2 regions of the Thioalkalivibrio sp. ALMg9 genome follow, and region 1 is predicted to be linked to the other one. Evidence: predicted binding sites of a transcription regulator. Region 1 holds the regulator's gene; the other holds the start of a gene.
The links. The regulator FliA, encoded in region 1, starts transcription of late flagellar genes. The targets are predictions, from matches to a motif close to GCTAAAGTTNNNNNNNNNNCNGCCGATA.
Positions count from the first base shown of each region.

Region 1 (4,827 bases):
TTGGCACACTGGGGCCGTGACCCTTGCGGTCCGCCTCGCGGTCTTCTTCGCCACGTTCCAGAGACGCTTCGGCCGCTTCGACCTGCTCCATGCGCCCGCTGGAGAGCCGAATCAGGGTAACGAGGTTCTCTTCGAGGTCAGTCACCAACTGGATCACCCGGCGAATCACCTGGCCGGTAATGTCCTGATAACTTTGCGCCATCAGCACCTCGGAGAGCAGCCGCCGCAACTCCTCGGCGTCCTCGCCCGCCTGCCCGAAGAAGCTGTCCAGCTCACGCGCGAAATCGCGGAATTCGTCCACCGAGAGCTGCCGGTTGCGAAACCGCGTCCATTTGGCGGTCAAGTCGGCCGCCTGCTGGCTGAACGACTCGGCGATCGGCAGGCTCGACTCGATGGCGCCCATCGTGGCGTGCGCGGCCTGCTCGGTCATGGTGACCACGTAGTTCAGGCGTTCCTTCGCATCCGGGATCTCCGCCTGCGTCAGCTCCACCAGACGCGAGTCCCCACGGAAACTCTGCAAGGCCTCGTGAAGGTCGCGCGTCAGCTTGCCCAGTTCATCGAAGAGCTCGCGGTCGTAAGGACGCGCAAGATCCTGCACCAGCGCGCGCGCCGCCGCGTCGTCGCCCGCCTCGAGCGTCTGCACCAGTTGTCGGGCCAGCTCGAGCTGGCCGTCGCGTGGGGGGTGTTCCTGTTCAGTCATGAGGAGCCTCTTGCTGGTACGGCGCCGAAGGAGCCGGGTCACGCCCACCCGCGCAAGCGAGACGGACGTCGTCCGTATTCACCACCGGGCGATCCTTAGCCCTGTGCTTCAATACGTTCGAAGATCTTGTCGATCTTTTCCTTCAGCGTTTCGGCGGTAAACGGCTTGACCACATAACCGTTCACACCCGCCTCCGCGGCCTCCACGATCTGGTCGCGCTTGGCCTCGGCCGTCACCATCAGCACCGGCATCGACTTCAGGTTGGCATCCGCCCGGACGGCCTTCAGCAGGTCGATGCCCGGCATGTTGGGCATGTTCCAGTCGGTAATCAGGAAGTCGAAATCACCATTTTGCAGCATCGGCAGCGCGGTGCTGCCGTCGTCGGCTTCCTGCGTATTATTGAAGCCAAGATCGCGCAAGAGGTTCTTGATAATGCGCCGCATCGTGGAAAAATCGTCCACGATGAGAATTTTCATTCCCTTGTCCACACGTCACTCCGGGATTCGTAAGGTGAGTTTTAGAATAACTGCAAAGCCGCGCCGTCTTCGAGCCACGACCCCATGCGCGCGCGCAGCCGAATGACCGCCTGGCTGCGAATCTGGCTCACGCGCGACTCGGTCACGCCCAGAACAGCCCCGATCTCGCGCAGATTCAGTTCTTCGGTGTAATACAGCGAAAGCACCAGGCGTTCGCGTTCAGGCAGATCCCCAAGGGCCTCGGCCAACTCCTCGCGAAACTCGCCAGCCTCAAGGCTACGCGACGGCGAGACTTCCTGCCCCTCGATCACGCGATCGGCCCCGTCATCCCCGCCACCCAGATCGTCCAGTGCAAACAGATGGGCCCCGGCGTGGTCCTTGAGCATGTCGTAATAGTCATCGATAGGCACGTCCAGCTCGGCCGCCACCTCGCTCCCACGCGCCGCACGCCCCTCGCGGGCCTCGACACTCTGGATCGCGGCGGCAATACGCCGGCTGTTGCGATGCACCGAACGTGGCGTCCAGTCACTGCGACGCAACTCGTCGATCATCGCACCGCGGATGCGGATTCCGGCGTAGGTGGCAAAGGTCGCCCCCTGCCCGCCCTCGAACTGCCGCGCCGCCTCCAGCAGACCGATCATGCCGGCCTGGATCAGGTCATCGACCTGGACCGAGGCCGGTAGACGGGCCATCAGGTGGTGCGCAATGCGATGCACCAGTTCAACGTGATCGGCAATCAGCTTCTCGTGTCCACCGGTCGCGGTGGACGTCGCCTGGTAGCCGGAAAGTCGATTACGCGTCGTCATCATGCGCTCTGCAGCATTCGTTCCACGAAGAACCCGACGCCCCCGTGGTCACCCCCACCGACTGGCCAGCGATCCACCGTGTGTGCCAGGTCGGCAAACGCCTTGCCGGCCGGACTGCCGGGATACTGCTGAACCACCGGCGCCCTTTTCTGCACGGCCTTGCGCAGATGTTCGTCCATGGGGATATAGCCGGCCAGGTCCAGGACCACCTCCGGCAGGTACTTGCCGCAGACGGTATTGAGTTTCTGCATCAGCCGCTCCGCCCCCTCGCGTCCGCTGACCATGTTCGTGACCATGCGGAAACGCCGCAGCCCGTGGTCACGATGCAGCACCTTGATCAGGGCATAGGCATCGGTAATCGAAGCCGGCTCGTCGCAGACCACCACCAGGGTCTCCTGTACCGCCCGGCAGAACGAAGTCACCGACTCCTGCAGGCCCGCAGCGGTATCCACGATCAGGACATCCAGCGGCTTGCGGTAGGCGCTGAAGGCATGGATCAGCCCTGCGTGCTCCGCCGGCGTGAGGTTCGCCATCGCCGCGATACCGGAGGCCGACGGGACCACCTTCACCCCGTCCGGCCCCTGGACCAGGACATCGTCCAGGCTGTCCACCGCGCCGGTCACCAGGTCGTGCAGGGTGCGCTCCGGGCGCATCCCGAGCAACAGGTCCACGTTGGCCAGGCCCAGATCCGCATCGAACAGCATCACCTCGCGGCCCAACCGGGCCAGGCCGACCGCCAGATTGACCGACACGTTGGTCTTCCCGACCCCGCCCTTGCCCGACGCGACCGCAATGACCTTCAACGGCTTGTTAGTGCGTGGCATAACGCCCCTTTCCAACCGGCTGAATCAGTTCCAGTGTGGCCGGCTCGGTCCCCTGCGCCGGGCGCAGAGGCGAGCGCGAGCGTCGCGGCGGTTCCATTTCGGCCAGCCGTTCGGCGGCCCAGGTCTCGCGGGCATTGCCACCCGCCCGCGCACCCTCGGCATCGTCGTCCAGTGCCAGGCGGGTCAGATACCCCGTATCAACCCGGTGAAAATCCTCGGCGATGCGCTGGCCATCGCTCACGAACCCAAGTCCCAGGTGCTGGTCCAGCAACACCGACAGGACCTCGCCCAGCTGTTCTGCCTCGTCCAGCTTGGTCAGCACCAGCGCCGAGGGATCCGCCTTGCGAAACGCCTCCAGCACCCGCCGCAACGTACTGCCCTGGGTCGTGGCCGACACGACCAACCAGCTCTCGGCGCGGATATCCGGCGGCAGATGCGCGAACAGGGACTCCTCCTCCACCGCGCGCGGCGCCTGCCCAGCGGTATCCACCAGGATCAGGTGGCCATCGTCCACGCGCCGCGCCAGATCGCGCAGTTCGCGCGCATTCTGCAACACGCGCACCGAAATCCCCGCCATCTGCGCAAAGGCTTGCAACTGCCGTGTGGCACCGATGCGCTGGCTATCGAGGGTCACCAGCGTAACCGAATCCGGTCCCATCCGACGGATCTGGCGCAACGCGATCCGTGCCAGCGTGGTGGTCTTGCCGACACCGGTCGGACCCACCATCGCCAGCAGCCCACCCTCGTCCAGGATCGCCGGGCGATGCGTGGCAATCGCGCCCGAAAGCCGCGCGCGGAGACGCTCCCAAGCCTGCTCGGGGGAGCTGTCATCGAGGATGCTGCCCGCCAGGCTGCGCGCCAGCGATTCACTAAAGCCGCGGTCGATCAGGCGGACCTTGCATTCTGCCGCCAGCGGATGACGGGCGGCCCAGCGGGCCTCGTCACTCTCCGCATACTGACGCGTCATCAGGCTTCGCAGGTCACGCAACTCCTGGCGCATCGCGGTGAGCTCGGGGTCGGCCGGCCAGGCAGGCGCCGCCGAATTCGGGGCACGGTCGGCGGTACGCGCCTCGCGGGCCGGCTTTGCAGCCTCCGGCTCGCGCACCGGCTCCGAGGACTCGCCATCCTCCAGGGCGGCGACCACCTCCAACCAGCCATCCACCCGGCGACTGGAGAGGATCACGGCATCCTCTCCCTGTTGTTCGCGCACCTGACGCATGGCGTCGCGCATGTCCCGGGCCCGATATCGTCTGACATTCATGCTTTGATCTCCTGCGCCGCTCGCGCGGCGGAACCCCTATGTCTCATGCGGACTGCTTCGCCGTTTCTTCCTGACCGACCGTGGCCACTACCCGAATCCGCCGGTTGTCGGGGATCTCGGTAAACGCCAGGACGGTCAGGCTGCGAACCGCGCCGCGCAACCAGCCGGCAATCCAGGAACGGATCTCCGGTGCCACCACCAGGATCGCCGCTTGACCGGCTGTCTCCTGGCGGCGCGCCGCGTCCGCAACCGAACGCTGCAACCGTTCCGCCAGCCCGGGCTCCAGTCCAACCGTGCCACCCGAGCTGCCCTGCAGGGACTTATGCAAGAGCTGTTCCAGCGATGGGTCCAGGGCAATCAGTGGCAGCTCATCCTCCGGTCCCACAAGGTCCTGGACGATGGAGCGCGCCAGCGCGACGCGCACCGCAGCGGTCAAAGTGCCGGGATCCTGACTCTTCACCCCGTCGTCTGCCAGGGTTTCGGCGATCGTGCGCAGGTCGCGGATCGAGACCTGCTCGGCCAGCAGGTTCTGCAACACCTTCAGCACGATCGAAAGCGACAGCGTCTTGGGCACGAGGTTCTCCACCAGCTTCGGCGAATGCCGCGCCAGCTGATCCAGCAGGTGCTGTGCCTCCTCGTGCCCGATCAAGCGGTGGGCGTTCTCTCGGAACACCTGCGACAAATGCGTCGCAATCACCGTGGAACAGTCGACTACGGTATAGCCGGCGCCCTGGGCCTGGTCGCGATCCGACGGGTCGAT
Region 1 is NZ_AQYC01000009.1:508,365-513,191, reverse strand. It holds gene F792_RS0111515 (protein phosphatase CheZ) at 1-700, opposite strand, end outside; gene cheY (chemotaxis response regulator CheY) at 796-1,176, opposite strand; gene F792_RS0111505 (RNA polymerase sigma factor FliA) at 1,218-1,985, opposite strand; gene F792_RS0111500 (MinD/ParA family protein) at 1,982-2,806, opposite strand; gene flhF (flagellar biosynthesis protein FlhF) at 2,793-4,037, opposite strand; gene flhA (flagellar biosynthesis protein FlhA) at 4,111-4,827, opposite strand, start outside.

Region 2 (4,827 bases), 310 kb from region 1:
CAGGCCGTCGTACACGGCCCGCCGCGCATCGTCCAGGATCTTCTCTGACAGGTCCGTGCCCAGAATGGAGACCGGTACCTTCCGGGCCGGCCGCGACTCCTCCCATTCCGAGACCACCATCGAGATCGTATAGGCCTCCTGCCCACTGGAGCAGCCCGCGGACCAGACCTTGATGCTGCCTCCCTTCGCGGCCAGTTCCGGCAGCAGCACGTGGCGCAGGATCTCGAACGGAAAGCCATCGCGGAACCAGGACGTCTCGTTGGTCGTCATCGCATCGATCACGCGGGTGCGCAGGCGCGGATTCGGGGCCTGCCGCATCGCATGCAGCAGTTCCGGGACGCTCTTGAAGTCGAACTCGTCGAGCAGCCGCGACAGACGACTGGAAACCAGGTACTGGCGGCTGTCACCCAACACCAAGCCGCAGCAGTCCTGCAGGAAGCGGGAGAACTCCTCGTAGTCGCGGGAATCGATCACCGAGTCATCCCTGAGCGCTGTCCATCGTGATTAGGCATCCTGATGACGAATCCTTGACCGGGGCCGCTTGGCCGGAAAACCGGGGTGATCCCGAAGATCGGATCGAGTATACGGCGTCGCGCGCATGGCACCATACACACCGACTTCCGGCCACCCGTCGCCGCTCCGGGCTTGCCGGGCGGCGACGCGGTTCCGCCCGACCGGTCATTCGGCCTGCTGACTCTCGCGCCCGGTCTGATCCAGTACGGCATTGGCCAGCTCATCGGGATTGAACTTGGAGAGAAAGGCATCCGCGCCCGCGCGCTTGACCATGTCGGTATTGAACTCACCGCTCAGCGAGGAGTGCAGCAGCACCTTCAGGTCCTTCAGCGCGGTGTTGTCCCGGATGCGCGCGGTCAGGGTGTAGCCGTCCATGCGTGGCATCTCGATATCCGAGATCACCATCTCGATCTGGTCACCCACCGGCCCTTCCGCGGCCTTCTGTTCAAGGAAATCCAGTGCCTCCTGGCCATCCTTGAAGACGTCGTATTCGAAACCGAGGCCCTTGATCGCGCCCTCGATCTGCTTGCGCGCCACCACCGAGTCATCGACGATCACGACCTTGCGCCCGCTGGCCTCTCTGGCGTTCTCGCGGATGGATGGCGAGACCTCGCTGGGCAGCGGATTGACGATGGAGAGCACCCGTTCGACGTCGATGATCTCGACCAGCTTGTTGTCGATCTCCGTGACGGCCACGAGGAAGGATTCGCGCCCGGTTCCGCGCGGGGGCGATTTCACATCCTGCCAGTTCACGTTGACGATGCGATCCACCGCCGACACCCAGAAGCCCTGCACCGAACGATTGAACTCGGTGACCACCACTTTCTGCTCCCCGTTGTCGACCGCCCCGACGGCGCCACGCAGGCCCATCGCTCGCGCCAGGTCAATGATCGGCACGGTACCGCCACGCAGCGACGCCACCCCGCGCACCACGCTCATGGAGCCGGGAATCTGACGCAGCGGTGGCGACGGAATCACCTCGCGGACCTTGAAGACATTGATCCCGAAGGTCTGCGACCCGCCCAGATGGAACAGCAGCAGCTCCATGCGGTTCTGCCCCACCAACTGGGTTCGCTGATTCACATCGTCAATGAATTGACTCATCGTGCCGCTCTCCTTGCCCCGATTGCTCTAGGCACCGGACAGGCCTCAAAGGCCAAGTGTGCACCGCGCAACCCCGGCCTGTCATTTGCATTCGCGCGCATGCGCCTGCTGGCGCCGCCTCATGGTGATAACGGCCGCCCGCGACGGGCCTTGAATGCACGCGTGGCGCCGGATGATCAGTCATTGGCACGACATCTGCATGTTTTTGCGTACTGAAACCGCACGCGATTCGCTCGACAACGACGCAAGATCCGTCAAACCCGAGCCATTCGCGCACAGTCCGACGCCCGCACCGACCTGGCTGCGCAGGACAGGACAAAACAGGACCGCGACATGAACCAGCGCCGACACATTTCAGAATTTTCTTCCGCTTCCAGGGAGACGCTGATCCGTTCGCTCGTTCGCGTTGGGGCCCTCTTCGTTCCGGAAAAAGGCGGCCGGTCCGGTGCCTCGCCAGCGAGCGCAATCGACTCGAGCGCAAACGTGCGAACCCTTCCGCGTCTCCTTGCCGGAGTCGCCCTCTTGTTCACCCTGGTGCTGCTGTCTACCAGCGTCCGGGCCGAAGTGCACCCGGTTGACGACATCCGTCACGCCGCCGAGCAGTTCCTGATTCAGGAACTGGGCGTTACCGATAGCGAGGAGGATGTTTCCATCGAGATTGGCCAGCTCGACAAGCGTCTGCGCCTCGTCCCCTGCACGGACGGCCTGGAAGCGCGTTTCCCACCCGGCGGGCGGCGTGACGGCAACACCGCTGTCCATATCCAGTGTGCCGGCCCGGTGACCTGGCAGTTATACGTGCCGGCAACCGTCGAACGTTACGCCGAAGTGCTGGTTGCGAACCGCACCCTGCCGCGCCAGCACACCCTCTCGGCGGGCGACCTGCGTTTCCAGCGAATCGAGACCTCGCGCCATGCCGGCAGTTATCATGAGGAAAAGAATGCCCTGATCGGCCAACAGACCCGCCGCAGCATCCGCCCGGGTCAGATCATCGGCACCCAGCACGTGAGCCCGCGCGAGATCATCAGTCGCGGCCAGCGGGTTACCATCCTGGCAGAGAACGGCTCGATCGCCATCCGCATGCAGGGCGAAGCGCTGGAGAACGGGACGCTCGGCGAGCGAATCCGCGTCAAGAACGCATCCTCCGGGCGCGTCGTCGAAGGCGAAATCCAGGCCTCCGGCCACATCCGGGTAGCGCTTTGAGGCCTCGCCACACCAGGCACGCCGATGATTTTCGAAGCGGACTGTGAAGCCCGTTACACTTTTCCGCCCCCGGGGCCTACAGTTTCAGCACCGCTGGCCGTAAACAATTGCAGCACAGTTACAACGACAGGAAGGCATCATGGATATCAAGGGCCTCAACACGAACAGCCTGCGCCCCGACAGCCAGAATCCCGGGGTAAAGGGTCGCGACGAGTCCGGCAACACGACGAGCCGTGCGCCGGCCTCCAGTAACGCATCGGCGCCAAACAATGATTCGGTCACGCTCACCGGGGCCGCCCAGGCGATGAATGCCGCGGCCGGCGCGGGTGACACCGCACCCTTCGACGCCGCCCGCGTTGCCGAACTGCGCGAGGCGATCTCCAGCGGCAATTATCCGGTGGACAACCAGCAGCTGGCCGATCGCATGATCGACCTCGAAAGCCTGCTGCGCTAACCCGGTCTATCGCCCATGAATGCCGACGCGCACCACAAACTGCAACGCTCGCTCGAGACCTCAATCCGGCTGGCTCATCAGCTGGAAGAGAGCCTGCTACAGGAGACGCGCGCAGTCGAAGCGCGCCAACCCGATACGCTGCAGGACGTGGTGACCGGCAAGCAGACCCTGCTGCATGAGCTGGAAACCGAGACCCGCAACCAGCAAGGCCTGGTCGAGGCCGCCGGCGAGGCCTTCAGCCCCGAGGGCGTCGCGCGCCTGTTCTCGAAGATGGACGATGGCGTAGTACTGAACGACCTGTGGCAAGCCCTGCGCCAGTCCATCGAACGCTGCGACACTCTGAATCAGGGCAATGCGCGCCTGATCGACCGTGACCGCCAGCGCGTGGAACTCTCCATGCAGATCCTCCGCGGCGAGGAAACCGGCCCCGCGGCCACCTACGACCCGTATGGCCGCGCCCGCCCCGGAAGCCGCGGCGGACGCCAGATCACCCAGGCCTGAGAGCCCGGTCCTGGTGGAGGCTGGCTTTTCGCGGCATCCACCAGTACCTTGCGTCCTCACACTTTCCTAACACTTCGGACGCATGGACGACACCGACTATACCGTCGACAAGCCGGACCGGATTGCCGGCATCCTCAAGGACCTCGACCACAAGCTCACCGTCGTGAGCGTTCGCGTGGATACCGACGGCCCCCTGTACACCTCGGCCCTGGTCCGTCTGGACCCAGCCGCCAAGGAACTCTTTCTCGACGAGCTGACCCCGCCTCGGGCGCACCAGCAGGTCCGTGCCGGCATGGACTTGCGCGTATTCGCGGCGCTGCGCGGGGTCGCAGTGCGATTCGGCACGCACGTATCACGCATCGAGCAGGAGCAAAAAGGCGCGCTCTACGTCTGCACCTATCCGGAGACTTTGCACTACCTGCAACGCCGCGAAACGTTCCGCGTGCACATTCCGATGGCACAGCGCCCTCAGATCGAACTCCATGCGAAGGCCTGGAGGGATCCCGTGATCGGCGAGGTTGCCGACCTCTCTGCCCAGGGCATGTGCATCGAGCTGCCCACCACCCTCCTGGATGCGCTTGAGGAGCAGGCGAACCTGGCCTTCGAGAACCTCTTGCTCCCCGATGTCAGGGAACGCCTTTCCGGGAACCTGCGTCTGGCCAACCGTCGCCGCAGCACACGTGATGGCTTCGAGTTTGCGGGCTTCGAGATCGTCGGCATGACCCAGTGGATGGAACGCCAGACCAACATCGCCCTGCTCCATTACCAGCGCGAGGCACGCCGCCGCTCGATGGATTGAGCCTGAGCCCAGGCGACGCCGCAACCTGCAACCCCGAACACAAAAAAGGCCGCTTGAAGCGGCCTTTTTTGATCGTTCCTGTTTGGTCGGGACGGCAGGATTTGAACCTGCGACCCTCTGCACCCCATGCAGATGCGCTACCAGACTGCGCCACGCCCCGAAGCCGCGAACTATATCCGATTCCCCGCCTTCACGAAAGCGTCGGCCACCCCATTGCAGCGAGATCCGTGCGGACCATTCGTGTCAAGTACACCGA
Region 2 is NZ_AQYC01000009.1:820,923-825,749, forward strand. It holds gene F792_RS0112955 (protein-glutamate O-methyltransferase CheR) at 1-474, opposite strand, end outside; gene F792_RS0112960 (chemotaxis protein CheV) at 679-1,617, opposite strand; gene flgA (flagellar basal body P-ring formation chaperone FlgA) at 2,140-2,817, shown strand; gene flgM (flagellar biosynthesis anti-sigma factor FlgM) at 2,957-3,271, shown strand; gene F792_RS0112975 (flagella synthesis protein FlgN) at 3,287-3,772, shown strand; gene F792_RS0112980 (flagellar brake protein) at 3,855-4,571, shown strand; tRNA gene F792_RS0112985 (tRNA-Pro) at 4,655-4,731, opposite strand.
Region 2: a site for FliA is predicted at 2,893-2,920, ahead of flgM (flagellar biosynthesis anti-sigma factor FlgM). Genes of this name have one in related genera too.